4 regions of the Kitasatospora sp. NPDC048407 genome follow, and region 2 is predicted to be linked to each of the others. Evidence: riboswitches for the same ligand, from Rfam matches in the RefSeq annotation. Region 2 holds a riboswitch; each other region holds the start of a gene.
The links. Region 2 has a riboswitch for cobalamin ahead of ACGFWJ_RS33700 (HoxN/HupN/NixA family nickel/cobalt transporter). Riboswitches for the same ligand answer to the same signal wherever they lie in the genome.
Positions count from the first base shown of each region.

Region 1: it holds a riboswitch for cobalamin, as region 2 does, so the genes downstream of both, ACGFWJ_RS01365 (acyl-CoA thioesterase) here and ACGFWJ_RS33700 (HoxN/HupN/NixA family nickel/cobalt transporter) in region 2, are expected to answer to the same signal.
Region 3: it holds a riboswitch for cobalamin, as region 2 does, so the genes downstream of both, cobN (cobaltochelatase subunit CobN) here and ACGFWJ_RS33700 (HoxN/HupN/NixA family nickel/cobalt transporter) in region 2, are expected to answer to the same signal.
Region 4: it holds a riboswitch for cobalamin, as region 2 does, so the genes downstream of both, ACGFWJ_RS18245 (ribonucleoside-diphosphate reductase subunit alpha) here and ACGFWJ_RS33700 (HoxN/HupN/NixA family nickel/cobalt transporter) in region 2, are expected to answer to the same signal.

Region 1 covers NZ_JBICXW010000001.1:274,708-282,121, reverse strand. Annotated here, with positions in the region: gene ACGFWJ_RS01380 (hypothetical protein) at 1-201, opposite strand, end outside; gene ACGFWJ_RS01375 (MFS transporter) at 296-1,564, shown strand; gene ACGFWJ_RS01370 (sulfurtransferase TusA family protein) at 1,561-1,842, shown strand; cobalamin riboswitch at 2,815-2,959, shown strand; gene ACGFWJ_RS01365 (acyl-CoA thioesterase) at 3,026-3,472, shown strand; gene ACGFWJ_RS01360 (putative Ig domain-containing protein) at 3,711-5,435, shown strand; gene ACGFWJ_RS01355 (MFS transporter) at 5,624-6,910, shown strand; gene ACGFWJ_RS01350 (type I polyketide synthase) at 6,907-7,414, shown strand, end outside.
Region 2 covers NZ_JBICXW010000031.1:49,222-56,635, reverse strand. Annotated here, with positions in the region: gene ACGFWJ_RS33715 (AAA family ATPase) at 1-18, shown strand, start outside; gene ACGFWJ_RS33710 (Fpg/Nei family DNA glycosylase) at 411-1,217, shown strand; gene ACGFWJ_RS33705 (DUF6445 family protein) at 1,313-2,005, shown strand; cobalamin riboswitch at 2,086-2,282, shown strand; gene ACGFWJ_RS33700 (HoxN/HupN/NixA family nickel/cobalt transporter) at 2,313-3,425, shown strand; partial or broken gene ACGFWJ_RS33695 (EamA family transporter) at 3,448-4,210, opposite strand; gene ACGFWJ_RS33690 (helix-turn-helix domain-containing protein) at 4,215-4,538, shown strand; gene ACGFWJ_RS33685 (type B 50S ribosomal protein L31) at 4,584-4,826, opposite strand; gene rpmG (50S ribosomal protein L33) at 4,883-5,047, opposite strand; gene ACGFWJ_RS33675 (M24 family metallopeptidase) at 5,180-6,286, shown strand; gene efp (elongation factor P) at 6,357-6,920, shown strand; gene nusB (transcription antitermination factor NusB) at 6,923-7,360, shown strand.
Region 3 covers NZ_JBICXW010000001.1:354,780-362,193, forward strand. Annotated here, with positions in the region: gene ACGFWJ_RS01725 (precorrin-8X methylmutase) at 1-56, opposite strand, end outside; gene ACGFWJ_RS01730 (hypothetical protein) at 53-1,708, opposite strand; cobalamin riboswitch at 1,933-2,071, shown strand; gene cobN (cobaltochelatase subunit CobN) at 2,358-5,966, shown strand; gene lnt (apolipoprotein N-acyltransferase) at 6,090-7,414, shown strand, end outside.
Region 4 covers NZ_JBICXW010000009.1:4,348-11,761, reverse strand. Annotated here, with positions in the region: gene mctP (monocarboxylate uptake permease MctP) at 1-1,243, shown strand, start outside; gene ACGFWJ_RS18260 (histidine phosphatase family protein) at 1,410-2,156, shown strand; gene ACGFWJ_RS18255 (helix-turn-helix domain-containing protein) at 2,164-3,147, opposite strand; gene ACGFWJ_RS18250 (GNAT family N-acetyltransferase) at 3,417-3,911, shown strand; cobalamin riboswitch at 4,032-4,164, shown strand; gene ACGFWJ_RS18245 (ribonucleoside-diphosphate reductase subunit alpha) at 4,337-6,769, shown strand; gene ACGFWJ_RS18240 (ribonucleotide-diphosphate reductase subunit beta) at 6,769-7,414, shown strand, end outside.

The DNA of each region.
Region 1 (7,414 bases), on a different contig from region 2:
CTCCCGGAACGCCGTCAACTCCTCGGCGGTGCGCGCGTGGACGTGCAGCCAGCACAGGTCCTCGCCGCCGTCGTGCCGCATCAGCAGGCCCGGGGCGGCGTACCAGCGCAGGAACGCCCATGCGGCGTGCTGGTCGGGCAGGCCGCCGCGGAGGGCGAGCGCGGCGTCGGGGGAATCCTGGGCGTCGGGGCGAGTGTGCACGGCCGGGGACGGTAGCAGTGCGGTCGGACGCGGTCTGCCGGGAGGGGCGGCCGATATGGTATTCCACAGAACCATGGAGAATCGAGGAACGTCCGTGACCAGTACCACCGCGCCGCCACCCGCCGAACTCGCCGCCGACCCCGCCGTTCAGCGGCACATCCTGCGGGTCCTGGTCACCTCCCAGATCCTCAGCGGAGCCGGACTGGCCGCCGGCATCACCGTCGGGGCGCTGCTCGCCCAGGACATGCTCGGCAGCACCGGGCTGGCCGGGCTGCCCAGCGCGCTGTTCACCGCCGGGAGCGCGCTCGCCGCGATCGTGGTCAGCCGAATATCCGCCGCCCGCGGCCGACGTCCCGGACTCGCCCTCGGGTACGCCACCGGCGCCGTCGGCAGCGTCGGCGTGATCGCCGCCGCCGCGCTCCACAGCCCCGTCCTGCTGTTCCTCGCGCTGTTCGTCTACGGCGCCGGAACCGCCACCAACCTCCAGGCCCGGTACGCCGGAGCCGACCTCGCCGCACCCGGGCACCGGGCCCGGGCGATCTCCACCGTGCTGGTCGCCACCACCCTCGGCGGTGTCCTCGGCCCCAACCTGGCCGACCCCACCGGCGCCCTCGCCGAGGCCCTGCACCTGCCCCGCCTCGCCGGACCGTTCCTGCTGGGCGGCGTCGCCTACGCCGCCGCCGCGATCGTCCTCGCCACCCGGCTGCGCCCCGACCCGCTGCTGCTCGCCCGCGCCGCCGCCGCGGCCGCCCCGACCACCGAGGCCGACACCTCCGCCGCCACCGACGCCACGTCAACCGCCCGCGTTCGCAACCGCGTCCTGCTCGGAGCGCAGGTCATGGTGGTCACCCAGCTCGTCATGGTCGGCGTGATGACCATGACGCCCGTCCACATGCACGACGCCGGACAGAGCACCGCCGCCGCCGGATTCGTCATCTCCCTGCACGTCGCCGCGATGTACCTGCCCTCCCCGCTCACCGGACGGCTCGTCGACCGGTACGGCCCGCTCGCCATCGGCGCCGCCGCCGGACTCACCCTGCTCGCGGCCGGCACGCTTGCCGCCGTCGCCCCCGCGGACTCCGCCCCACTGCTCGCCCTCGCGCTCGTTCTGCTCGGCCTCGGCTGGAACTTCGGCCTGGTCTCCGGCACCGCGATCCTCACCGACGCCGTCCCGCTCGCCACCCGCGCCAAGACCCAGGGCAGCATCGACGTCGCCATCGCCATCTCCGGCGCCACCGGCGGCCTCGCCTCCGGCACCGTCGTCGACCTGGCCGGCTACCCCGTCCTCGCCTTCGGCGGCGGCCTGCTCGCCCTGCTGATCCTCCCCGCCCTCGCCACCGCCGCCACCCGGGCCAAGCGATGACCGACCACCAGACGCCCCAACTCACCGTCGACGGACGCGGATTGCTCTGCGTCACCCTGCTGCTGCGCCTGCGCGCCGCCATCACCGACGCCCCCGCCGGCACCATCGTCCACGTCCACGCCACCGACCCCGCCGCCCCCCTCGACCTCCCCGCCTGGTGCCACCTCACCGGCCACCACTACCTCGGCCCCATCTCCGCCGAGACCTACGCCCTCCGCCTGACCGCCACCCCCACCCCCACCCGCCCCGACGCCCCATGGCACCGCCCGGCGGACTGACGCCCCTCCGGGCGGACGCCGGGTGGTCCCGCCGCTGCCGAGCCCTGCGCGCCGCGCCCGGCCGCGGACCCGTCCCTCACCCGCGCCGGACGCCCCATGGCACCGCCCGGCGGACTGACGCCCCTCCGGGCGGACGCCGGGTGGTCCCGCCGCTGCCGAGCCCTGCGCGCCGCGCCCGACCCGCGCCGACGCCCCGTGGCGCCCCCGGCGGATTGATGCCTTTGGGGTGGAGCGCCTCGCGGTCGTGTTGCTGCCGGGTTCGTTTGTGCTGCGCCTGGTGGACTGCCGCCACTCCACGCGGAGCGCCCTGCGGTCGCGTCGCTGCCGAGCCGTTCGCGTTGCGCCCGGCAGCCGATCCGCCCCCCGACCCGTGCCGCGTGGACTGACGTCACTCCACGCGGAGCGCCCTGCGGTCGCGTCGCTGCCGAGCCGTTCGCGCTGCGCCCGGCAGCCGATCCGCCCCCCGACCCGTGCCGACGCCCCGTGGCACCGCCCGGCGGACGTACACCCCTCCGGGCGGGCGCAGGGCAGGGCGCCTCGCGTGACCTCCCCGCCCGTCACGGCTACTTCGTTCCCGTCGCCGTCGAGGCGTTCGCGCCTGCCCATCGACCCGCCCCCACCCGCCCCGACGCCCGCCCCGACCCGCCCCGACGCCCGCGCCGACGCCCGGCGGACCCGGTCCCGTCGCCGTCGAGGCCTTCGCGCTGCGCCGGCCGCCGGTCCGACCCTCACCCGCCCGACGCGTCGTGGCTGCCCGGCGAACTGACCCCCTCGGGGGCGTGACCTCCCCACCGGTCGCCCCCGTCCCGCCGCCGCCGAAACCCGCGCGTCAGATCATCGACCCGCCCCGACGCCCTGCGGGCCGACAGCTCCCAGGCCTCCCGGCCGGAGGGCGGACTGAGCACCTCGGATGGGGATATAGGCTGGTCGGGCAGCGGTTCGCCCCCGTCCGAGCCAGGGCTGGAGCGTCGCAAGAGGGAACCTGGTGCGAGTCCAGGACTGCCTCGCAGCGGTGAGCGGGAACGACCGCCGTCACATGCACTGGGCCCGACCGGTCCGGGAAGCGACGGCCAGTAGACAGGCCCTCCTGGGGAGATGCCCGCGAGTCCGAAGACCTGCCGCCGCCCGCGGTGCCCACCGGCGCCGCGGATCGTCCAGCCGTGACTCGCGAAGGAGAGTTGACGTGGCAGATCAGACCGTCGCACCTGTGGTGTCCGCCGCAAAGCCCGCAAAGCCCGCACAGGCGTCCGAGGTGACGCTCGCGCACATCATGAGTGAGCACGACACCAACCTCTACGGCACCATCCACGGCGGCGTGGTGATGAAGCTCATCGACGACGCCGCCGGCGCGGCCGCCGCCCGGCACGCCGAAGGCCCGGCGGTCACCGCCGCCGTGGACAGCATGACGTTCCTGGCCCCGGTCCGGGCCGGCGACCTGCTCACCGCGCACGCCGAGCTGGAGCGGGCGGGGCGTACCTCGATGACCGTCCATGTCACCGTCACGGCCGAGCGCTGGAACGCCACGGGGCCGGTCACCCGGGTCGCCACCGGCCGGCTCACGTTCGTCGCCATCGACGCCGACAGCCACCCGCGTCCCGTCCCGGCCCTGCTGGAACCCGCGGCTGCCTGACGCGGCGCCACCGTCCGTGAGCCCGGAATGCCGTCCCACCTGGCGTTCCGGGCTCATGGCTGTCGTCGCCGCAAGGTGATCACCCTCACGTAGGGACAAACCGCACCATTGCGGACGGCGTGTGATCGACATGTTCCGTTCAAGCTCCGATTACCCCACCATGGCAGCGTGTGCCCGCCTACGCGCGTAGCGCACCGCACCACACCCCATGGTTCCTGTGGTCCTAGGAGATTGACAGATGATCAGAACGTGGAAGGCCGCCCGCCCGCTGGCCCTCGCCGCCGCCGCACTGGTGGTCGCCGCCGGCGCGAGCGCCGTCCCGCAGCACGCCACCGCGGCCACCCCCAAGAACGCCGCCGCGGCCGCCACCGGCACCCCGAAGCGGGTGCTGTTCGACAACACCAAGGCGGAGACCGCGGGCAACGCGGACTGGATCATCTCCACCAGCCAGCCCGACCCGCTGGCGCAGAACGCCAACCCGACCAGCGAGACCAGCTGGACCGGCGCCATCTCGGCCTGGGGCGTGGCGCTGCAGAAGACCGGCAACTACAGCCTGAAGACGCTGCCCGCCGGCAACACCATCACCTACGGCACCGGCGGCGCGCTCGACCTCGCCAACTTCGACGAGTTCGTGATCCCCGAGCCCAACATCCGCCTCAGCGCGGCCGAGAAGACCGCCGTGATGACGTTCGTGCAGAACGGCGGCGGCCTGTTCCTGATCTCGGACCACACCCAGAGCGACCGCAACAACGACGGCTGGGACTCCCCGGCCATCATCAACGACCTGCTGACCAGCAACGGCGTCAACAACAACGACCCGTTCGGCTTCTCCGTCGACCTGCTGAACATCACCACCGACAACCCGCGGGCGATCTCCTCCGCCACCGACCCGGTGATCAACGGGCCGTTCGGGACCGTCACCGGCTCGATCATCCGCAACGGCACCACCTTCACCCTGAAGCCCGCCGACAACCCGAACGTCAAGGGCCTGGTCTACCGCACCGGTTACAGCGGCAACACCGGTGCGGCGTTCGTCACTTCGACGTTCGGCAAGGGCCGGGTGGCGATCTGGGGCGACTCCTCGCCGATCGACGACGGCACCGGCCAGCCCGGCAACACCCTCTACAACGGGTGGAACGACCCGGCCGGCACCGACGCCGCGCTCGCCCTCAACGCCACCGACTGGCTCGCCCAGGGCGGCGGCTCCGGCGGCAACACCGGCTCGGTCTCGCTGACCAACCCGGGCGCCCGCACCGCCACCGTCGGCACCGCGACCAGCCTCCAGCTGTCCGCCACCGACACCGCCGGCGGCACCCTGTCCTACGCGGCCACCGGCCTGCCCGCCGGACTGACCGTCAACCCGGCCACCGGCCTGATCAGCGGCACGCCCACCACCGCCGGCACCAGCACGGTGACCGCCACCGCCACCGACTCCACCGGGCCGTCCGCCACCGCCACCTTCACCTGGACGGTCGCCGCGAGCGGCGGCACCACCTGCACCCCCGCCCAGCTGATCACCAACCCGGGCTTCGAGACCGGCAGCACCTCCGGCTGGACCGAGACCAACAGCGGCGGCGCCAGCACCATCAACAGCAGCACCAGCGAGCCCGCCCACTCCGGCACCTACGACGTCTGGCTGGACGGCTACGGCGCCGCCAACACCGACACCCTCGCCCAGACCGTCACCCTGCCGACCGGCTGCGCCAACTACAACCTCAGCTTCTGGCTGCACATCGACACCGCGTCGTCCCCGACCACCGTCTTCGACACCCTCACCGTCGCGGCCAACGGCACCACCCTGGCCACCTACTCCAACGTCAACGCTGCCGCCGGCTACCAGCAGCGCACCTTCAACCTCGCCGCCTACGCCGGCCAGAGCGTCACGCTGAAGTTCACCGGCGCCGAGGACTACACCAAGCAGACCTCGTTCGTCCTCGACGACATCACGCTGAACGTCTCCTGACGCACCGTCAGCGCCCTCATCGCCCCGGGCCGGGCAGCCCCATCCGGTCCGGGGCTTTGCCGTTCGCTTACCTGGGCATCGAAATCCGAACTGCTTTGTGAAGGTCTTGCCATGAGGATCTTCACCTTCCTAGACTGCGGCAATCCATACCAGGCGCGTCCATGTCACGGATTTGGGGGTGGGCCGAGATGAAGCGTTTCCGCTTACTCGTCGCGGGCAACGCGGTTTCCGCGTACGGCAGTTATCTGAACATGGTGGCGCTCAACGTCTTCGTCTACCACCTGACGGGCAGCGCGCTGACGGCCGGTCTGTACATGGCGGTGCGGCTGCTGACGAGCGTGGCGTCCGGGGTCGTCGCGGGCGCTCTCGCGTCGCGGATTCCGCGCAAGCGGCTCATGGTGGGGGCGGATCTCACCCAGGCCACCGCGTTGGTCCTGCTGCTGCTGGCGCCGTCGGGCGCCCGGGTCGCGCTGCTGTTCGGGCTGGCCGTCATCGCCGGCGCCTGCTCGACGGTGTCGGGGGTGTCGCTGCGCAGCGCGGTGCCCGAGATCGTCGGGGCGGAACTGCGGACCAGGGCCAACAGCCTTCTGGCGACCGGCCGTTCGCTCGCGATGGTGGCCGGGTTCGGCTCCGCGGGCATCATCGTCTCCCAACTCGGCTACCGCTGGGCCTTCGCCTTCGACGCGCTGTCGTTCGTCGTCTCGGCGAGCGTGCTGCTGTCGCTGCCGATCCGGACCGAGGCCGCGCGGGAGAAGGAGACCCCGGCCGCCGCGAAGGCCGAGCCGGCGGGCGGCGGCGGACGGTGGGCCACGCTGGTGCTGCTGCGGTCGATGCCCGTGGTGGCCGTGATGGTCCTGGTCCGGGCGGTGGACGGCCTGGGCTCCTCGTCCCACAACGTGGCCCTGCCGATCTACTCCGACGCGCTCGACCACGCCCATCCGGCCGCGTTCATCGGCCAGTTCTGGGCGACCTGGGCGATCGGCAACATCGCCATGCAGCAGATCCTGTCCCGCTGGACCTCCCGTACGGGCCGCAGCCCGGGTGAGCGGATCTTCGCGCTGGGCGCCTGCGTGATGTCGGCCGCGTTCATTCTCGTCTTCAGCGGGCTGCCGACCGCCCTCGCGGTCGTGGTGTCCCTGGTGGCGGGCATGGCGGACGGCCTGACCGAGGTCGCCTACGTCTCGCGGCTCCAGACCACCCCGGACGCGCAGCGGGCCCGGCTGTTCGGCCTGTCGGCGTCGGTGGAGAACCTGGGCTTCGGCCTCGGCATGATCCTCAGCGGCGCGTTACTGGAGCACTTCTCACCGCTGCAGGTGGTGGGCGGCCTGCACGGGCTGGCGATCCTGCTCTGCGTCGGGTTCCTGCTGCTGCTGGTGCGCGGCGCGGTCGCGGGACGGGCCACCCCGGCGCGTGAGCGGAAGACGGAGGAAGCGGTCGACGACCGGGTCCCCGCGTCCGAAGGAGGACGGACATGACCGCTCCCGACGACCGCCGGGTCGCCGTCATCGGGCTCGCGCTCCGCCTTCCCGGCGCCAATACCGCAGACGGCTTCTGGCGGCTGATACGCGAAGGCGAGGACCGCGTCCGGCATTTCACGGAAGAAGAACTCGCCGCCGCCGGAATCCCGCCCGAGAAGTACCGGGCACCGGATTTCGTGGGCGCCAGCGCCGTCCTGGACGACATCTCGCATTTCGACGCACCGTTCTTCGGCATGAGCGGCCGAGAGGCTTCCTACACCGATCCGCAGCACCGCCTGTTCCTCGAAGTCGCCTATCACGCACTCGAGAACGCCGGCTACCCGCAGGAGCGCCCGGGTGCGCGCATCGGTGTCTGGGCCAGCACCGGGTACCAGCTGTATCCGATGCAGACCTACCTGCTCAACAACGTGTTCCAGGGAGCGCTCGCGGACGACTGGCTCTCCCGCCTGCAGGTGGTGATCGGCAACTCTCCCGACTTCACCGCCACCCGCACCTCCTTCC
Region 2 (7,414 bases):
CGCCTCCACCAACGCTGACCCCCTGCGGGGAGCTCCCTCCACCCGCGCCGCGCAACCCGACCCGCGACGAGCGCTGCGCGCAGGCCGGGGGCGACCCGCTGCGCGGGGCTTGGGTGTGAGGAGTTTCCGCTGCGCGGAGCTTCGGCGGCGCGGGCCTTCGCCGGGCGGGGCTGTGCAGGGAGGTTCCGCTGGGCCGCCTTCGCGGTGCGGGTTTTTGTGGCGCGGGTCTCCGCTGGGTGGGGTTTCGCTGTACGGGCTTTCGCTGCGCAGGTTCGCCTTGTGCGGGCGTCCGCCGCAGGCTTGGTGTCGTTCTGGCCCGTGGTGGGGGTGGACCTTTGGCTCTGCCGGGGTGTCGGTGGGGGCGGGGAGAATGGGGGTGTTGGACGGGAACGAATGTGGAGGTGGCGCGGGTGCCCGAGGGGCATGTGGTGCATCGGTTGGCCGGGTTGAACGGGGAGCTGTTCGGGGGGAGGGCGGTGCGGGTTTCGTCGCCGCAGGGGCGCTTCGTGGAGGGGGCGGGGCTGCTGGACGGGCGGGTGCTGGATGGTGCGGAGGCGCACGGGAAGCATCTGTTCCTGGGGTTCGGCGACGACTGGCTGCATGTGCATCTCGGGTTGTACGGGAAGTACGAGTTCGGGGTGGGGGAGGCTCCGGAGCCGGTCGGGCAGGTGCGGTTGCGGATGGAGAACGGGAGTGGGTACGCGGATCTGCGGGGGCCGACGGCGTGCGAGGTGCTGACGCCGGGGGAGAAGGCGGCGTTGCATCGCAGGCTGGGGCCGGATCCGTTGCGGCCGGGGGAGGTGGGGGATGCGGCGTGGCAGCGGATCTCGCGGAGCGGGACGACGGTGGCCGCGCTGCTGATGGATCAGAAGGTGCTGGCGGGTGTCGGCAACGTGTACCGCGCGGAGGTGCTGTTCCGGTTGGGGATCAGTCCGCACCGGGCGGGGCGGGAGCTGAGCCGGGCCGAGTGGGACGCGATCTGGGCGGATCTGGTGGCGCTGATGCACGACGGTGTCGCGGCGGGGCGGATCGACACCGTGCGGCCGGAGCACACACCGGAGGCGATGGGGCGTCCGCCGCGGGTGGACGACCACGGTGGTGAGGTGTACGTGTACCGGCGGCAGGATCAGCCGTGTCTGGTGTGTGGAACCCCGGTGCGGACCGAGGAGTTGGCGGCCCGGAACCTGTTCTGGTGCCCGCGCTGCCAGCAGACATGACGGGTCGTCATCACGGAGGGTAGTGGGGAAGCCTTGACGGAAGGTTGACCGGCCCTTGGGCGAGGGGTTCGGGGCGCGCTCCTATTGTCGGGTCCATGCCCGTGCAACCGTTCCAGGGCCCGCGCCCGACTCCGGCCCTTCCGGTCCTGCCGTACCGCAAGCCCACCAAGGGGCGTGACTACTGGGTGCTGGACGATGTCCTGCCGGACCCGGATGCGGTGCGGGCCCGGCATCTGGCGCGTACCGATTGGGACGAGGGGTATCCGCACAGGCCGGAGCCCTGGCCGGGGTTGCGGGCGATGCCCGGGCTGGAGCCGGAGGAGTTGGCGCACGTCGAGAAGCTGGTGCGGGAGACCGTGCAGGTGCCGCGGATCTGGGCGCTGAGCGAGGCCGAGGGCGGCACGTTCAACCACAACTGCGTGCAGGTGGTGGGGGAGGGGGAGTGCGAGCCGCGGCCGCACACCGATTCGCGGTCGCTGTGCCGGTACGCCGCCGTGCTGTACCTCAACCCGAACGTGCCGAAGCGGTGCGGGACGAGCTTCTACCGGCAGAGCCTGCCGGGGGGCCGGCTCGGCGGGAACACCGTGGTCGCCCCGCACAACAATCTGGTGGACGCGCTGGGCACCCGTTTCGTCCCGCCGGACTCGTTCACCGAGGATCTGGCCGTCCCGCACCGCTACAACCGGCTGCTGCTGTACACCGCCAACCTGATGCACACCGCGACCGGGTACTACGGCTCCACCCTGGACGAGAAGCGGATGACCTGCGTGTTCTTCTGGATGGCGTGACGCGCCGTCAGCCCGTCGGGCGGGCGTGATCTTCGACACCTGCGCGGTGTGACGCTCTTGCCGCCGGGTGGTGGCCGGATCTACGGTGGGCGGGCCGTGGTGTTCGGGAAGCCGGTGCACTGTGCTCGTCACAGGAGTCCGGAGCGGCCCTCGCCACTGTGATCGGGGAGTCGTCGGCTCCCACCTCGTGCCACTGGCCGCTCGCGGCCGGGAAGGCCGGGCGCCGACGCCGAACACCCCGTCAGCCAGGAGACCGGCCACGGCATCTCACGAAGTGATCCACGAGGTGCTGGAGCGTGATGCGCGGATGACCGCGTCCGATTCGACCATGCCCGGAAACGTCCCGGGCTCCCCTCTTCCTGCTTTCCGCTGGCGGCGCGAGGACACCTTGCGCACCGCCGGCCTGATGGCGGTGATCCTGGCCCTGCACGTGGCGGCGTTCGGGACACTGCTGTTCCTGGTGGTGCCGGAGAAGTACCAGGTGGGTACCCAGGTGTTCGGCGTGGGCCTGGGCATCACGGCCTACACGCTGGGCATGCGGCACGCCTTCGACGCCGACCACATCGCGGTGATCGACAACACCACCCGCAAGCTGATGGCGGACGGCCGCCGGCCGGTCTCGGTGGGCTTCTGGTTCGCGCTCGGGCACTCCTCGATGGTGGTGCTGATGGCTGCGCTGGTGGCCGGCGGGGCGGCGCTGGCGGGCACCCTGATGGACGAGGGTTCGACGACCCATCAGGTGCTGGGCACCATCGGCACCACCGCGTCGGGGGCGTTCCTGTACCTGATCGCGGCGCTCAACCTGGTGGCGCTGCTGGGCATCCTGCGGGTGTTCCGGGCGATGCGGGCCGGTGAGTACGACGAGGCCGAGCTGGAGAAGCACCTGGACTCGCGGGGCTTCCTGGCCCGGATCCTGGGCCGGGCGACCCGTTCGATCACCCGGCCCGGGCAGATGTTCCCGGTGGGCATGGTGCTGGGCCTGGGCTTCGACACCGCGACCGAGGTGACCCTGATGGTGATGGCGGGTTCGGGTGCGGCGTCCGGCCTGCCCTGGTACGCGATCGTCTGCCTGCCGCTGCTGTTCGCGGCCGGGATGAGCCTGTTCGACACGCTGGACGGCACGTTCATGAACTTCGCCTACCAGTGGGCGTTCTCCAACCCGGTCCGCAAGGTGTACTACAACCTGACCATCACGGGGCTGTCGATCGCGGTGGCCTTCGTGATCGGCACCATCGAGCTGGTCGCGGTGCTGCACGACAAGTTCGGCCTGGACGATCCGGTGTCCGACTGGATCGCCGGACTCAGTCTGGACAACGTCGGCTTCGTGATCGTCGGCCTGTTCGTGGTGGTGTGGGCGGCGGCGATCGGCTACTGGCGGATCGCCCGGCGGTCCAAGGCCTTCGCGGGGGCAGGGGCCTGAGAACGCGCGGCCTGACGGACAGTCAACCTGCGGCCAGGATCAGCGTTCCGGCGACGGCCAGTCCGGCGCCGACCACCTGGACCCGCAGCAGCCGTTCCTTGAGCAGGCCGCGCGCCATCAGCGCCGTCACCACGGGGTGGAGCGAGGCCGGCACCGCCGCCACCGCGACCGAGCCCAGGTGGGTGGCGGCGGCGTACAGGCCGTTCGCGGCCACGTCGGCGACGCCGACGGCGGTCAGTGAGGGCAACGAGCGGGCCGCGCCGCGCAGTTCGACCGGCTCCCGGCGGCCGGCGGCGGCCGGCAGGCCGATGCCGATCACCGCGTTGGCCAGTCGTTGCACGCACAGCGTCAGCAGCAGTCCGCCGACGGCGCCGGCGTGCGCGATCAGGGCGAGCACCGCGCCGAACGCGAACGCGGCGGAGAGGGTGAGGGCGAGGGCCCGGCGGCTCACGGCCGGTCCGCCGCGCTGCGGGCCGCCGGCCAGCGCGACCCCGGCGATCGCCACCAGGATCCCCCAACCCCTGGACGGCGCCCGGCCGTTCGCCGAGGAACAGTCCGACGCCGATCGGCACCAGCACGCCGACGGTGGCCAGCGGTGAGACCACGCCCATCGGCCCGAGCGCCAGTGCCTTGTAGAAGGCGAGCAGCGCGACCGGCCCGATCATGCCGGCCGCGACGGCGTACCAGAGCGCGGGGCCCGGGTCGGCCCAGCCGCCGGTGGCGGTGACGGCCAGGACGAGGACCAGGGCGGCGGCGGTCTGCGAGAGGACCACGACGCCGAGCGCGAACATGGACGCCCTCGCGGCCCGCTCCGGCGTCAGCCGCGGCACGGTGGTCCAGATCGAGCAGGCCCGCACCAACCCCGGTGTCGGCACCGTGGTCCGGCTCGCCGACGCCCTCGGCGTCTCGATCGCCCGGCTGCTCGACTACGACGAGACCTCGGTGGTGCGGATCATCCCCGCCGAGGACGCCGTGCGGCTGTGGAGCGGCCCGGACGGCGGCAGTGGCGTCCTGCTGACCGGCATCGGGGCCCCCGGCCCGCTGGAGCTGTGGACCTGGCACCTGCGCCCCGGCGAGACCCACGCCTCGGACCCGCACCCGGCCGGCAAGTGAGCGAAGGGCCCCGGGAAGCTCCCGGGGCCCTTCGCCGCATGTCTGTCAGAGGCCGTACCTGCGCCGGTACAGCTCCACCCGGCCCGCGGTGTCCAGCAGGCGGGCCTTGCCGGTGTAGAACGGGTGGCTCGCGGAGGACGTCTCGACGTCCACCACCGGGTACGCCCGCCCGTCCGTCCACTCGACCGTCCGGCCGCTGGTGGCCGTGGATCGGGTCAGGAACGACAGGCCGCCCGTCTTGTCCCGGAACACCACCGGACGGTACTCGGGGTGCACTCCCTGCTTCATCTGCTCCTCCTTCGCCATGCCCTCAACAGCCTTCGAACGCCTCAACTGCCCTGTGGTCAGCGGGTTTCGCGGAACTCCACGTGCCGCCCGGCCACCGGGTCGAACTTCCGCAGGACGATCCGGTCGGGGTTGTTCCGCCGGTTCTTGCGGGTCACGTAGCTGAAGCCCGTGCCCGCCGCCGACCGGAGCGTGATCACCGGTCGCAGCTCGCTGCGCGCCATCTCGAACCTCCACGCTCGGCAACGATTGCCGTTTTCATGTGGCCACAACACGCCCCTGCCCCGCCGCATTCCCGCCCCGATCGGGCCCGTTCCGACGGGCGGCCCCCGGGCCCCGTTCGTAGGCTCGGAGACATGTCCGACGCGTACGCCGCCCGACGCGAACGCCTCCGCGAGTACTGCAGCGCCTCCGGAGCCGACGCCGCGCTGATCACGCGCGCCGCCAACGTCCGCTACCTCACCGGCTGCCCGCCGTGCGGCGCCGCGCTGCTGCTCACCCGCGAACGCGCGGTGCTGGCGCTGCCGCAGGACGTGCCGCCCGAGGAGTCGGTGGAGCGCGAGGTGGACGAGGAGGTCATCCGGCTGACGGCGCCCGCCGAGACGGACGCCGCGGTGGCCGCCGCCGAGGCCGCCGCCCGGCTGCGGGTGCGGGACCTCGCCGTCGAGGAGCACGACCTGACGGTCGCCCGGCACCGCGCCGTCGCCGAGCAGGTCGAGCCGGCCCGGCTGCTCGACTTGGACCGGGCGGTGGAGCGGCTGCGGGTGGTCAAGGACGAGCACGAGCTCGCCGACCTGCGGATCGCCGCCGAGATCGCCGACCAGGCGCTCGGCGAGCTGCTCGAATCGATCCTGGTCGGCCGCACCGAACGCCACCTGGCGATGGAGCTGGAGCGCCGGATGATCGACCACGGCGCCGACCGGGCCGCCTTCCCGGTCTCCGTCGGCACCGGCAGCCACTCCGGCCTGGAGCGCCACCAGCCCACCGACCGCCGGGTCGAGGAGGGCGACTTCCTCACCGTCGCGCTGGGCGCGCAGTACCGCGGCTACGGCATCTCCACCGCCCGCACCTTCGTGATCGGGGCCGCCCCCGCCGCCTGGCAGGTCGAGCTGCACCGCCTGGTGTTCCGCGCCCAGCGGGCCGGCCGGGAGGCGCTCGGGCCGGGCGTCGAGCAGCACGTCCCGGACGACGCGGCCCGCTCGATCCTGCAGGCCGCGGGCCACGCCGAGCACGCCGTCCACCCGCTCGGGCACGGCATCGGCCTGGAGATCAGGGAGGCGCCGCGCCTCGGGTCCGCCGACATGGGTAAACTGGACAATCGCGTGCCGGTCACCGTCGGTCCAGGAGTGCATCTCCCGGGCCGGGGCGGCGTCCGGATCGAGGACACGCTCGTGGTGCGGCCTCCCGAGGAGGGCGGGCCCGAGCTGCTCACCATCACCACCAAGGAGCTCCTCGCGCTGTAGCCCGAACGGGCCGTGGCGGCGCACTGCTTGGTGTTCTTTGACAGCGGACATATCAGGAGTAAGTGCGCCCGTGGCTTCCACGAATGATCTCAAGAACGGCATGGTCCTCAAGCTGGACGGCGGCAAGCTCTGGTCCGTCGTCGAGTTCCAGCACGTCAAGCCCGGCAAGGGCCCGGCCTTCGTTCGCACCAAGCTGAAGGAGGTCCTCTCCGGCAAGGTCGTCGAGAAGACCTTCAACGCGGGCGTCAAGGTCGAGACCGCCAACGTCGACAAGCGGACGATGCAGTACTCGTACCGTGACGGCGAGACCTTCATCTTCATGGACATGGACACCTACGACCAGGTCCCGGTCGACGCCGCCACCGTCGGCGACGCCGCCAAGTACCTGCTCGAGGGCTTCGAGGCCCTGGTCGCGCAGAACGAGGGCGTCCCGCTGTACATCGAGCTCCCCGCCGCGGTCGAGCTGGTCATCTCCGAGACCGAGCCGGGCCTGCAGGGCGACCGCTCCACCGGTGGCACCAAGCCCGCCACCCTGGAGACCGGTGCCGAGATCCAGGTGCCGCTGTTCGTCACCACCGGCGAGAAGGTCAAGGTCGACACCCGCGACGGCAGCTACCTCGGCCGGGTCAAGTAATCGTGGCCTCTGCTCGCACCAAGGCCCGCACCCGGGCCTTTCAGATCCTGTTCGAGGCGGACCACCGCGGTGTGGCCCCCGAGCGGGTGCTCGCCGACTGGGTCGCGCGCTCGCGCGACCCCCGTCCGGACGAGGGCATTCCGCAGGTCGCGGAGTACACCATGCAGCTGGTCGAGGGCTACTCGCAGCACGCGCGCACCATCGACGACCTGATCTCCACCTACGCGGTGGGCTGGACGCTCGACCGGATGCCGATCGCGGACCGCAACGTGCTCCGGCTCGGTGCGTACGAGCTGATCTGGGAAGACGGCACCCCCGACGCGGTCGTCCTGGACGAGGCCGTCGAGATTGCCAAGGAGTACTCCACGGACGAGTCGCCGGCCTTCGTGAACGGCCTGCTCGCCCGCTTCCTGGAGCTCAAGCCGACCATTCGTCGCTGAGCTCGCACTGCCTGTTCGAAGGCCGTCGGACCTGTTGGTCCGGCGGCCTTCGCG
Region 3 (7,414 bases), on a different contig from region 2:
ATGGTGGCGAAGGACTGGCGGTAGATGGATGCGCCGTCCTTCTCGTAGTCGATCATTCGGTCCTCCGCCATTCGGCATTGCGCGCCTCGGCGACTGCCTCGGCGATGTCGTTCTCGGTGCTGTTGCGCTCGGTGCTGTGGTTCTCGGTGCTGTCGTTCTCGGCGCTGTCGTTCTCGGCGCTGCGGTTCTCGGCGCCGTTGCGCTCGGCGCTGTTGCGCTCGGTGCTGTCGTTCTCGGCGCTGTGGTTCTCGGCGCCGTTGCGCCCGGTGCCGTTGCACCCGATGCCGTTCTGCCCGGTTCTGTCGTTTTTGGTGCTGTTTTTGTCGCCGGTGTTGCAGCCCGCCGAGTTGATCCCTGCGCGGATTATCTCCGCGTAGATGTTCTCCTCGGCGCCACCCCCCGCACCCCCCCTCCCACCGGACCCGATACCCGCACGGACAATCTCGGCGCCGTCACCCCCCGCACCCCGACCGACCTCGCGGGCCCGCCCGTCCACGGCGACCCGGTATCCGGTCGCGGTGGCCAGCACGTCGACCCAGCGACCGGCCGGGTGTCCGCAGCGCCGTTCGCACCCGGACCAGTGAACGGGCAGCCCCACAGCAGGAACGGCGGCTATCGCGCGCACGGCCTGCGCGCGAACGTCGGCAAGCGCTTTCCCGCAACCGGGCAGACCGGTGCAGGCGCTGACGCCCTCCCAGGGGCCGCCGGACTCTACCCGGAAGCCCGCGTCGGCGAGGCGTGGCAACCAGTCGGCACCGGCTCCGGGCACCACGACGCCCCGCCAAGGCGTGAGCCGCACGCTCGCGCCGCCGCCGCACCCCTCCCCCGCCGACGCCAGCGCGTCCGCCAGCAGTCGCCACTGCCCACTGGTCGCACGGCCGAACCGCAGCCCGACCGACACCCCGCCACCGCGACCGCCACCACCGCCACCGTCGACCACCCCGCCCCCACCGCCACCGCCACCGCCACCGCCGGGGATCGCACCCAGCACCGGTCGCTCCCCCGTGAATCGCGGCAGCGGCACGTCGCCGGCGGGCAGTTCGGACTGCACTTCGCGCAGGTGCCAGGCACGGCCGGCGGCCAGGTCGAGGAAGTGGCGGGCGGCGTCGAGGGCGGCGGGGACGGGGTGGTCGACGGTGGAGGCGTGGTCGGCGCGGCCGAGGCGCAGCAGGGCGCGGCCGTCGCCAATTGCGATCAAGGTCACATCGGCGTCGAGGGCGGCGGTGTCGCCGCGGCCGTCGTCGAGGGCGAACAGGAACTTGCCGGAGAGTCGGGCGGCCCAGGGTGCGGCGCACAGGGCGGCGTCCAACTCTCGCACCCAGTACGGGAGATCGACGCCCGGGGCGCCGCGGCCGTCGAGGCCGGCGAGCGGGGAGGCGGCGATGTTGCGGACGCGTTCGTGGGTGTCGGAGGGCAACAGGCCGACGGAGCGGAGCCGTTCGGCGAGGTCGGTGGCGCACTGTTCGCGCAGGCCGCGCAGCTGGAGGTTGCCGCGGGAGGTGATCTCGACTTCGCCGTCGCCCAGCGCGTCGGCCGCGTCGGCCAGGGCGAGTAGCTGATGGTACGTCAAGTAGCCGCCGGGGAGGCGGAGTCGTGCGAGTTGGCCGTCCTCGGCGGGGTGCAGGCGGAGCGCGCCGGGGCAGGCGTCGGCGCGGCCTCGGTCGGGCCCGACGAAGGGTGCCGCAAGGGCGTCGGGTGTGGGTGGCATGGCGGCGAGCATACCCATGGCCGCGATTCGCGCCACCGCCCCGACCACCGCCCCGACCAGCAGCCCGGCCACCACCCGAGTGGCAGCCCCAACCGTCCCCCGGAGCTCGCCCGAAGGTTCCGCGCCAGGGTCAAATCCCCAGTTCAGCGCGGGTTCCCGGGGGCGGAACCGGTGGGGCGTCGCAGGTCACACTCCCGCCGATGGGCCATCAACCCGTACGATGCTGGGCGGGCACCTCTCGGGGTGTCCGCTGCCAGCGACGGCACAGCGGAGGAAGTCCGGTGAGAATCCGGTGCGGTCCCGCCACTGTGACCGCGGCTCAGTGAGCCGTGGGAGCCAGGAACTCCGGCCGTCCTCCACTGCCCGGGGCGAGGACCCCGAGGAAGGTCCGTGCCATGCGCTGCCGCATGCCCGCATCCCGGCGGGTGCCTGTGGGCTCTGTCCCCATCGGGGCATCCACCGGGGCATCCACCGGGCCGTCGTCCGTTGCGACGTCCCCCGGGCCGTCCGTTGCGACGTCCACCGGGCTGTCCATCGCGCCGCCCGCCGGGCCGTTCCGCGTCCTCGACCGCACCTGTGCTCCCACCACCGGGTTGACCGGGTTGACCGGGTTGTCCCCGCTGTTCGAGATGCCCGGGAGGGCTTTCGCATGATCCTGTTGCTGTCCACGTCGGACACGGACCTGCTGAGTGCCCGGGCGTCGAGCGGGCCGGTGCGGTTCCGTTGGGGCAATCCGGCGCGCCTGGATCCCGCCGAGCTGCCTGCCCTGCTGGAGGGTGTGGAGCTGGTGGTGGTGCGTCTGCTGGGTGGGCGTCGGGCCTGGCAGGAGGGGCTGGACGTGCTGCTCGCGGGGCCGCGTCCGGTGGTGGTGCTGACGGGTGAGCAGGCGCCAGACGCGCAGTTGATGGAGTTGTCGACGGTGCCGGCGGGCATCGCGGCGGAGGCGCACGCGTACTTGGCGCACGGTGGTCCGGAGAACCTGGCGGAGCTGGGTGCGTTCCTGTCGGACACGGTGCTGCTGACGGGTCACGGGTTCGCGCCGCCGGCCTCGGCCCCGTCCTGGGGTCCGCTGGAGCGCACCGCCCGCACCTCGGAGGGCCCTTCCGTCGCGGTGCTGTACTACCGGGCGCACCACATGAGCGGCAACACGGCGTTCGTGGAGACGCTCTGCCGGGCGATCGAGGACGAGGGTGCGCAGGCCCGCGCGTACTTCTGCGCGTCGCTGCGCGGTGCGGAGCCGGAGCTGCTGGCGGAGCTGGGCGCGGCCGACGTGATCGTGACGACGGTGCTGGCGGCGGGCGGCACCCGGCCGGCCGACGCGCAGGCGGGCGGGGACGAAGAGGCTTGGGACGCCGGGGAGTTGGCGGCGTTGGACCGGCCGATCCTGCAGGCGCTGTGCCTGACCTGGTCGCGGGCGCAGTGGGCGGGCAGTGACGACGGGCTGTCTCCGTTGGACACGGCGACGCAGGTGGCGGTGCCGGAGTTCGACGGTCGGCTGATCACTGTTCCGTTCTCGTTCAAGGAGGTCGACGAGGACGGGCTTACGGTGTACGCAGCGGACCCGGAGCGTGCGTCGCGGGTCGCCGGGATCGCGGTGCGGCATGCGCGGCTGCGGCACACTCCGGCGTCCGAGCGGCGCCTCGCGCTCGTTCTGTCCGCTTATCCGACCAAGCATGCGCGGGTCGGCAACGCGGTCGGCCTGGACACCCCGGCCTCGGCGATCCGGCTGCTGGAGCGGCTGCGCGCGGAGGGCATGGACCTGGGCGACAGCCTGCCGGGTCTGGACACCGGGACCGGGCACGGCCACGACGGCGACGCGCTGATCCACGCGCTGATCGAGGCGGGCGGCTACGACCAGGCGTGGCTGACGGAGGACCAGCTGTCCCGCAACCCGGTGCGCATCCCGGCCGCCGACTACCGGCGCTGGTACGCCACGCTCCCGGCGGCGCTGCGCGAGCAGGTGGAGGAGCACTGGGGTCCGGCGCCGGGCGAGCTGTATGTCGACCGGTCGCAGAACCCGGACGGCGACATCGTGCTGGCCGGTCTCCGGTCGGGCAATCTGCTGGTGCTGATCCAGCCGCCGCGCGGGTTCGGCGAGAACCCGGTGGCGATCTACCACGACCCGGACCTGCCGCCGAGCCACCACTACTTGGCGGCGTACCGCTGGATCGCGGCGGCGCAGCAGGACGGCGGGTTCGGTGCGCACGCGGTGGTGCACCTGGGCAAGCACGGCAATCTGGAGTGGTTGCCGGGCAAGACGGCGGCACTGTCGGCGGAGTGCGGTCCGGACGCCGCCCTCGGCGATCTGCCGCTCGTGTACCCGTTCCTGGTGAACGATCCGGGTGAGGGTACGCAGGCGAAGCGCCGGGCGCACGCGACGCTGGTCGATCATCTGGTGCCGCCGATGGCGCGGGCCGATTCGTACGGTGACATCGCGCGTCTTGAGCAACTGCTGGACGAGCATTCGAACATCGCGGCGATGGACCCGGCGAAGCTGCCGGCGATCCGGGCGCAGATCTGGACGTTGATCCAGGCCGCGAAGCTGGACCACGACCTGGGGTTGGCGGAGCGGCCGGAGGACGACGGCTTCGACGACTTCCTGCTGCACGTGGACGGTTGGCTGTGCGAGGTGAAGGACGCGCAGATCCGTGACGGTCTGCACGTGCTCGGCCAGGCTCCGCGCGGTACGGACCGGGTCAACATCGTGCTGGCGATCCTGCGGGCGCGGCAGATCTGGGGCGGCGTGCGTGCGCTGCCGGGTCTGCGCGAGGCGCTGGGTCTGGACGAGGCGGCGCTGACGCTGGGGGCGACGGACGCGGCCGAGGCGCAGGCGCGGGCGCTGGTGGAGGCGATGGAGGCGGAGGACTGGAACCCGGCGGCCGTCGCGAAGGTCGCGGCAGGCCTGCCGCCGGCGGTCTCCGAGGTGCTGGCGTTCGCGGCGGCGCAGCTGGTGCCCCGACTCGCCGCGACCACGGACGAGTTGGACGCGGTGCTGCACGCGCTGCAGGGCGGGTTCGTTCCGGCGGGGCCGTCGGGGTCGCCGTTGCGCGGGCTGGTCAATGTGCTGCCGACGGGGCGGAACTTCTACTCGGTGGACCCGAAGGCGGTGCCGAGCCGGCTCGCCTGGGAGACCGGGCAAGCGCTTTCCGCCTCCCTGATCGAACGCTACCGGGCCGACAACGACGGGCAGTTCCCGCCGTCGGTGGGCCTTTCGCTGTGGGGCACCTCGGCGATGCGCACGGCCGGTGACGACATCGCCGAGGCGCTGGCGCTGCTCGGCGTCCGCCCGGTGTGGGACGACGCCTCGCGCCGGGTGACGGGTCTGGAGGCGATTCCGCTCGCCGAGTTGGGCCGTCCCCGGATCGATGTGACGCTGCGTATTTCGGGGTTCTTCCGCGACGCGTTCCCGCACGTGGTGGCGCTGTTGGACGACGCGGTGCGGCTGGCGGCCGGCCAGGAGGAGCCCGCCGAGCAGAACTTCGTCCGGGCGCACGTGCAGGCGGACCTGGCCGAGCACGGTGACGAACGCCGGGCCACCGTCCGGGTGTTCGGCTCGCGTCCGGGCACCTACGGCGCGGGTCTGCTGCAGCTGATCGACAGCCGGGACTGGCGCACGGACGCTGACCTGGCCGAGGTGTACACGGTGTGGGGCGGTTACGCGTACGGGCGGGGGCTGGACGGGCGCCCGGCCCGGGAGGAGATGGAAAGCGCTTACCGCCGGATCACGGTGGCGGCGAAGAACACCGACACCCGCGAGCACGACATCGCCGACTCCGACGACTACTTCCAGTACCACGGCGGCATGGTGGCCACCGTGCGCGCGCTGACGGGCAGCAGCCCGGCGGCGTACATCGGCGACTCGACCCGCCCGGAGACGGTGCGCACCCGCACCCTCACCGAGGAGGCGGCCCGGGTGTTCCGGGCGCGGGTGGTGAACCCGCGCTGGCTGGAGGCGATGCGCCGGCACGGCTACAAGGGCGCGTTCGAGATGGCCGCGACGGTGGACTACCTGTTCGGCTACGACGCCACCACCGGCGTGGTCGCTGACTGGATGTACGAGAAGCTCACCGAGGAGTACGTCCTCGACCCGGTCAACCGCGAGTTCTTCGCCGAGGCCAACCCGTGGGCCCTGCACGGCATTTCGGAGCGTCTGCTGGAGGCCGCCGAGCGCGGCCTGTGGGCGGAGCCGGACCCGGCGCTGCTGGCGGAGCTGCGGCAGGTCTTCCTGGAGACCGAGGGCGACCTGGAAGGCGAATGACCCGGGCCGGGGCAGTGAACACCGGGCCCGCGTGGTGAACGCCGGACGGCACCTCGGACGACACTGACATGTCGGTGATCGAATAGGGGTGCCTTCCACCCCGCCCGGGCGGACAATTTCCACATGAGCCTGCGAATCGCCCTCACCCGCCCGGCGCGCTACGGCGCGCTGGCCGCGGGCGCGCTGCCCGTCCTGACGTTCCCGGGCGCCGGCCTGGCCGTGCTGGCCTGGGTGGCGCTGGTGCCGGGGCTGTTGCTGATGCGGGCGGCGGGCGGGGCGCGCGAGGCGGCGGTGCGCGGCTGGTGGTTCGGCGCGGGGTTCATCCTGACGGCGATGTACTGGCTGATCCCGTCGATCGGCCCGGCGCTGCCGCTGCTGGCGGTGGTGTTCGGGGTGTTGCAGGCGCCGGTGGGTCTGGCCGTGTGGTGGTTGCTGCACGGCGAGTTGACGCCGGGCCGGTCGGCGGCGGCGCTGGTGGTGGTGCCCGCGGTCTGGGTGAGTGCCGAGTTCGCCCGGTCCTGGCATGCGCTGGGCGGGCCGTGGGCGTTGCTGGGCGCGTCGCAGTGGGAGCATCCGGCGGTGCTCGGCCTGGCCTCGATCGGCGGGGTGTGGCTGGTGAGCTGGGCGCTGGTCACCGTCAACACCGCATTGACGATTGTGGTGCTGGCCCGCAGCGTGTGGCCACGGCTGCTGGCGGGCGCGACGGCGCTGGTGTCGGTGCTGGCGGGTCCGTTGGCGTTCGCCGCGCAGGCCGCGCCGGCCTCGCGCGGTTCGGCGTCGGTGGCGCTGGTGCAGGCGGGCCAGACGCCGGACGAGCAGGCCCGGTTGGAGGCGAACATCCGGATCACCCGGTCGCTGGCGGGCCGGCCCGTGGACCTGGTGGTGTGGGGCGAGAGTTCGACCACCGCCGACCTGGACCGGGGCAGCGCGACGCTGAACCGGCTGACGGCGCTGTCCGCCTCGACGGGCGCGCAGCTGATGGTCGGCGAGGACGCCCGGAAGGCGGACGGCCGGATCTCCAAGGACGCGGTACTGATCGACCCTTCGGGCATCGTGGCCCGCTACCGGAAGATCCGGCTGGTGCCGTTCGGCGAGTACATTCCGCTGCGCCCGCTGCTGGGTTGGATCGCGGGGGTGAGCTCGGCGGCGGGCGAGAACCGGGCGCCGGGCCACTCGCTGCACCTCCTGCCGGTGGTGGGCCGGGACGGCCGTCCGCTGCCGGTCGGCGCGCTGATCTGCTTCGAGTCGGCGTTCCCGGACATGTCGCGCAGCGTGTCCCGGGAGGGCGCCGAGCTGATCGTCTACCAGTCGGCGACCTCGACCTTCCAGTCCACCTGGGCCCCGGCGCAGCACGCCTCACTGGGCGCGATCCGGGCGGCCGAGACCGGCCGGCCGGTGGTGCAGGCGGCGTTGACGGGCGAGTCGGTGGCGTACGACGCGCAGGGCCG
Region 4 (7,414 bases), on a different contig from region 2:
GCTGTCGGCGGCGGTGGCGCTGACCGGCATCCTGGCGACCATGCCGTACGTAGCGCTGCAACTGGTGGGCATCCAGGCGGTGCTGGACGTGCTGGGCGTGGGCGGCACCGGGAACTGGTTCCTGAAGGACCTGCCGCTGTTCCTGGCGTTCGGCGTGCTGGCGGCGTACACGTACTCGTCGGGTCTGCGGGCGCCGGCGCTGATCGCCTTCGTCAAGGACACCCTGGTGTACGTGGTGATCCTGGTCGCGGTGATCTACATTCCGATGCGGCTGGGCGGCTACGGGCACATCTTCGACGCGGCGGCGCACAAGTTCCAGCCCGATCCGGTGACCGGCAAGGCCCCGGGGTCGATGCTCGTCGGGCCGGCCGGGCAGTGGTCGTACGCGACGCTGGCGTTCGGGTCGGCGCTGGCGCTGTTCATGTACCCGCACTCGGTGACGGGCGTGCTGGCGGCGAAGTCCCGCAACACGGTGCGCCGCAACATGGCGATCCTGCCGACGTACTCGCTGATGCTGGGTCTGCTGGCGCTGCTGGGCTTCATGGCGATCGCCGCGGGGGTGAGCAAGGGCGACAAGCACTTCAACGCCCAGCTGGCCGTTCCGCAGCTGTTCGCGGACATGTTCCCGAGCTGGTTCACCGGGGTGGCGTTCGCGGCGATCGGGGTGGGCGCGCTGGTGCCCGCCGCGATCATGTCGATCGCGGCGGCGAACCTGTTCACCCGCAACGTCTACAAGGAGTTCCTGAAGCCGGACGCGACGCCGGCCGACGAGACCCGGGTGGCGAAGATCGCCTCGCTGCTGGTGAAGGTCGGCGCGCTGGCGTTCGTACTGGTGATGGACAAGCAGGCGGCGATCAACATGCAGCTGCTGGGCGGCGTGTGGATCCTGCAGACCGCGGTGGCGCTGGTGGCGGGCCTGTTCACCCGGTGGTTCCACCGCTGGGCGCTGCTGGCGGGCTGGGCGACCGGCATGATCTACGGCACCTGGCGGGCGTACGGGGTGTCCTCGCCGGCCACCAAGCACTTCGGCGGGTCGGCCGCGAAGATCCCGGTGATCGGCGAGATCGGCTACATCGGCCTGACCGGGTTCGTGCTGAACCTGCTCGTCGCGGTGGTGCTGACGCTGGTGCTGCGGGCCCTGAAGGCCCCGGAGGGCGCCGACGAGACCTCGAAGGCCGACTACTCCGCGGAGGCCGGTGACGAGGCTGTGGAGCGTGCCCCGCAGCCCACGCTGGCGCACTGACGCGTGCGGGGGCGCAACCCGCCCCCGTTTGCGCCCTTGGGTCGCGCCGTTGCCTCGATCGACACTGGGGTGACGGCGCGATCATCTGTTATGACCGCCCTTTTCGGGAGAGACACGGGAGAGACGAGCACCACCGAGGCAGCACCGACAACGGGGAGCCACCGCCATGACCGACCTCACCACGGTACGCAACGGGCACCGCACCCAGGCCGACGGCGGACGGCGGCTGCCGTCGGTCCTGATCGCCACCCGGCACGGCGAGTCCACCGCCAACGTGGAGTTCCGGCACGCGGACTCCACCGGTGCCCTGACCGTCCCGATCACCTGCCGCGACGCCGACATCCCGCTCTCCCTGCGCGGCCAGGCCCAGGCCCACGACCTGGGCCGCTGGTGGGCCGCCCTGCCGCCCGCCGACCGGCCCCGCTCGGTGTGGTGCTCCCCGTACGTGCGCACCGCGGAGACCGCGAGAATCGCCCTCGCCCAGGCGTCCGGGCTGGGCGCCGTCCCGGTGGGCCTGCCGATCCGCTACGACGAGCGGCTGCGCGACCGCGAGCTGGGCGTGCTGGAGATGCTCACCAAGGCCGCCATCGAACGCGACCACCCCGCCGAGGCGGAGCGCCGACGGCGGATGGGCGAGCTGTACTACCGGCCGCCCGGCGGCGAGTCCTGGCTGGACGTGGCGCTGCGGGTGCGCGGCCTGCTGCGCGACCTGAACGAGGAGGAGGCCGGCCGGCCGGTGCTGCTGGTCGCCCACGACTGCACGGTGCTGATGCTGCGTCACGTGCTGGACCGGCTGGGCGAGGAGGAGCTGCTGGCGCTGCCGCCGGTGGGCAACTGCTCGACCAGCCTGTGGCGGGCCCGCGAGGGCCGGCTGCGGCCGTCCGGCTGGAACCAGACCTCGCACCTGTCCTGAGCGGCCGTCAGGCGGGCTGCCGCTCGGCAGCCCGCCCGGGGCCGCCGGGCCCGCCGAAGGCCCGCCGGTAGGCCTGCGGGGTGGTGCCGAGGCGGCGGCCGAAGTGGTGCCGCAGGGTGGCGGCGTTGCCGAAGCCGCAGCGGGCGGCGACCGCGTCCACGCTCTCGTCGGTGGACTCCAGCAGGCGCTGCGCGAACAGCACCCGCTGGCCGGTCAGCCAGCGGTGCGGGGTGGTGCCGGTCTCCTGCTGGAAGCGCCGGGCGAAGGTGCGCGGGGACATGTGGGCGTGCCGGGCGAGGTCGTCCACGCTGGTCTCCCGGTCGAGGCGGTGGCGCATCCACTCCAGCGTCCCGGACAGTGACTCGCCGTCGCCCTCGGGCAGCGGGCGGGTGACGAACTGCGCCTGCCCGCCGTCGCGGTGCGGGGCGACCACCATCCGGCGGGCGATCTCCCGGGCCACCTCGGCGCCCTGCACCTTGCGCACCAGGTGCAGGCAGGCGTCGATGCCGGCGGCGGTGCCGGCCGAGGTGATCACCGGGTCGTCGTCCACGTACAGCACGTCGGGTTCGACGGTGGTCAGCGGGAAGCGCTCGGCCAGCACGTCGGCGTACCGCCAGTGGGTGGTGCTGCGGCGGCCGTCGAGCAGGCCGGCGGCGCCGAGCAGGAAGCTGCCGGAGCAGATCGACAGCGTATGGGCGCCGCGTGCGTGGGCGGCCCGCAGGGCCTCGCAGAGCGCCTCGGGGTAGTGGTCGCGGATGCCGGTGGCGGTGGCGATCACCAGGTCCGCCTCGGCGAGCCGCTCCGGGCCGTACGGCACGTGGACGTCGAAGCCGGCGTGGGTGCGCATCGGGCCGGGCCGGTCGCCGACCAGGCCGAACTCGTACACCGGCAGGCCGGTGTCGCTGCGGTCCAGGCCGAACACCTCGCAGGCCACGCCCAGTTCGAAGGGGTGGATCTCCTCCAGCACGATCACCGCGACGTTCCTCAGCATCCGTCCAGCATGGCAGTGGCAGGATTTCGTGGCAATGCTGCGTTCCTGCCACTCGTGACGGGGTGCCGCGGCGCGGAGAGTGGAGCCATGACCTCCGCGCTCGCCCTGCTGGGCCTCATCGGCAGCTTCGGACTCCTCGGCGTTCTGGTCGGCCGCGACCTGAACCGCAACGGCCGCCCGGGCCGGCCCGAACGGCACCGCCCGACCGGCTACCCCTTCGACCCGGACCTGGCCGACCCGCGCCGGACGCGGTCCGGCACACTGTCCGGATGCACTCCCCGATCGTCCGCCGCGCCCTCGACCACGACCTCGCCGGAGCCGGGGAGGTCAGCATCGAAGCCTTCGTCGGCGACGGCCACACCGACCCCGCGTCCGGCTACGTCGAACTGCTGAGGGACACCGCACGCCGCAACCGGGAGGCCGAGCTGCTGGTCGCCGTCGACGGCGACGGGGCGGTCCTCGGCTGCGTGACGTTCGCCGCCGGCGGCACCCCCTGGGCGGACGTCGCGCTCCCGGACGAGGGCGAGATCCGGATGCTGGCGGTCGGCGCGGCCGCCCGCGGGCGCGGCGTCGGACGGGCGCTGGTCCGCGCGGCGATGGACCGCAGCCGGGAACTCGGACTGGCCGGGATGGCGTTCTCCACCCGGCCGGAGATGACCGCGGCGCACCGGATCTACGATGCTCTGGGCTTCCTCCGCACCCCCGAACGGGACTGGGAGGCGGCCCCGGGCGTGGACCTGATGGTCTACACGATGCGGTTCTGAGGCGGTTCTGCGACGGTTCTGCGGCCGTTCCGAGGCGGCTCCGGCGCGGTTTCCGTTGTCTACGCGCGGCACCTCCAACGCGACACGCGCTACTACATCTGGTGCCGCCAGCTCCAGCCGCCACAACATGTATGCTCGACCTCGCTGTCGAAGCAGGGGAACCCGGTGCGAATCCGGGACTGCCCCGCAACGGTGAGCGGGCTGTAGCAACGCCCGCGCAGTCCGAGGACCTGACCGACGGTGTGCGACACGGCATCCCCGCAGACGCCATGCAGCACTGTTTTGCCGTCCGGCCTCGCGGGCGGGCCGGGGGTGGGTCTTTCGCGCGCCGATCGAGCGTTTTCGGCGTGCCGTCCTCCCCTGCCGCACGCGCGCCACCGGACACCTTGAGCCACGTCCGCCGCCGCCACAGGAGAGAGTGCGCCTTGACCGTCGCCGCCTCAGTCACCCTGCCGTCCCAGGCTTCCGCCGACGCCTTCACCGACCCCGGTGCGGCGCTGCTTCGGCTGCTCACCGACCGCAGCACCGACCTCCCCCAGGTGGACCCCGGCCACGTCGCCGCCGCCGCGCTGCGCGGCCGCCACGCCGGCTCGGACTTCGCCGAGCTGCGCGGGCTGGCCGTGGAGGCCGCCGCGTCGATGATCGCCGAGGACCCGCAGTACTCGAAGCTGGCCGCCCGCCTGCTGGCGATGGAGATCGCCGACGAGGCCGCCACCCAGGGCGTCACCTCGTTCTCCGCCTCGATCGCCGTCGGCCACGCCGAGGGCCTGATCGGCGACGCGACCGCCGAGTTCGTCGCCGCCCACACCGCGCTGTTCGACTCGCTGATCGACGCCGCCGGCGACGACCGCTTCGAGTACTTCGGCCTGCGCACCGTGCAGTCCCGCTACCTGCTGCGCCACCCGATCACCCGCAAGGTGGTCGAGACCCCGCAGCACTTCCTGCTGCGCGTGGCGGCGGGCCTGGCGGTCGGCAACTCCGAGCAGTCGGTGCTGGAGGTGGCCGAGCTCTACAAGCTGATGAGCCGCCTGGAGTACCTGACCAGCTCCCCGACGCTGTTCAACTCCGGCACCCGGCACCCGCAGATGTCCTCCTGCTACCTGCTGGACTCGCCGCTGGACAACCTGGACTCGATCTACAACCGCTACGCGCAGATCGCCCGGCTGTCCAAGCACGCCGGCGGCATCGGCCTGTCCTACTCCCGGATCCGCTCCCGCGGCTCGCTGATCCGCGGCACCAACGGCAAGTCGAACGGCATCGTCCCGTTCCTGCGCACCCTGGACTCCTCCGTGGCGGCGGTCAACCAGGGCGGACGGCGCAAGGGCGCGGCCTGCGTGTACCTGGAGACCTGGCACGCCGACATCGAGGAGTTCCTGGAGCTCCGCGACAACACCGGCGAAGAGGCCCGCCGCACCCACAACCTGAACCTGGCGCACTGGATCCCGGACGAGTTCATGCGCCGCGTGAACGCCAACGAGGACTGGTCGCTGTTCTCCCCTGCGGACGTCCCCGAGCTGGTCGACCTGTGGGGCGCCGACTTCGACGAGGCCTACCGCAAGGCCGAGCTGGCCGGCAAGGCCGTCCGCACCATCCCGGCGCAGACCCTGTACGCCCGGATGATGCGCACCCTGGCGCAGACCGGCAACGGCTGGATGACCTTCAAGGACGCCTCCAACCGCGCCGCCAACCAGACCGCGCTGCCGGGCCGCACGGTGCACTCCTCGAACCTGTGCACCGAGATCCTGGAGGTCACCGACGACTCCGAGACCGCGGTCTGCAACCTGGGCTCGGTCAACCTGGGCGCGCACGTCGCCCCGGGCGCCTCGGCGGACGACCTGATCAACGCGATGGACTGGGACCGCCTCGACGCCACCGTGCGCACCGCGGTCACCTTCCTCGACCGCGTGATCGACATCAACTTCTACCCGACCACCGAGGCCGGGACGTCCAACTCCCGCTGGCGCCCGGTCGGCCTGGGCGTGATGGGCCTGCAGGACGTCTTCTTCAAGCTCCGGCTGGACTTCGACTCCGCCGAGGCGAAGGCGCTCTCCACGCTGATCTCCGAGCGCATCATGCTCACCGCGTACGAGCGCTCCGCGGACCTGGCCGAGCAGTTCGGCCGCCACGAGGCGTACGGCGAGACCCGCGCGGCCCGCGGCCAGCTGCACATCGACCATTTCTTTAAAGACCAGCACAGCGGTGGTGCCACCCCGCAGTGGACCGAGCGCTGGGACGCGCTGCGCGCCCGGATCGCCGAGACCGGTCTGCGCAACTCGCTGCTGCTGGCGATCGCCCCGACCGCGACCATCGCGTCCATCGCGGGCGTCTACGAGTGCATCGAGCCGCAGGTGTCCAACCTGTTCAAGCGCGAGACGCTGTCCGGCGAGTTCCTCCAGGTCAACCCGTACCTGGTGCGCGAGCTGAAGGAGCTCGGCGTCTGGGACCAGCAGACCCGGGACGAGCTGCGCGAGGCCAACGGCTCCGTGCAGGACTTCAAGTGGCTGCCGGAGAACGTCCGTTCGCTGTACCGCACCGCGTGGGAGCTGCCGCAGCGCGCGCTGATCGACCTGGCCGCCGCCCGGCAGCCGTACATCGACCAGAGCCAGTCGCTGAACCTGTTCATGGCGGCGCCGACCATCGGCAAGCTGTCCTCGATGTACGCGTACGCCTGGAAGGTCGGTCTGAAGACCACCTACTACCTGCGCTCCCGCCCCGCGACCCGGATCGCCCAGGCCGCGTCGGGCGCCGCCCGCACCGCCGCGCCCGTGCCGGTGCAGACCCCGACCCTCAGCCAGGCCGAGCAGGACGCCATCGCCTGCTCCCTGGAGAACCCCGAGTCCTGCGAGGCGTGCCAGTAATGAGCTCCGAAGACCAGAAGAAGATGCTGCTCGACCCGGGCTTCGAGCTGACGCTGCGTCCGATGCGCTACCCGTCGTTCTACGACCGGTACCGGGACGCGATCAAGAACACCTGGACCGTCGAGGAGGTGGACCTGCACTCCGACGTCGCCGACCTCGCCAAGCTCTCCGAGGGCGAGCGGCACATGATCGGCCGGCTGGTCGCGTTCTTCGCCACCGGTGACTCGATCGTCTCGAACAACGTGGTGCTGAGCCTCTACAAGCACATCAACTCGCCGGAGGCGCGGCTCTACCTGTCGCGGCAGCTGTTCGAGGAGGCCGTGCACGTCCAGTTCTACTTGACGCTGCTGGACACCTACCTGCCCGACCCGGAGGACCGCAACGCGGCCTTCGCCGCGGTGGAGAACATCCCCTCCATCGCGCAGAAGGCGCAGTTCTGCTTCAAGTACATGAACGCGGTCGACCACATCGACTCGCTGCAGAGCAAGGACGACCGGCGGGCCTTCCTGCTGAACCTGATCTGCTTCGCGGCGTGCGTCGAGGGCCTGTTCTTCTACGGCGCGTTCGCCTACGTGTACTGGTTCCGCAGCCGCGGCCTGCTGCACGGCCTGGCGACCGGCACCAACTGGGTGTTCCGCGACGAGT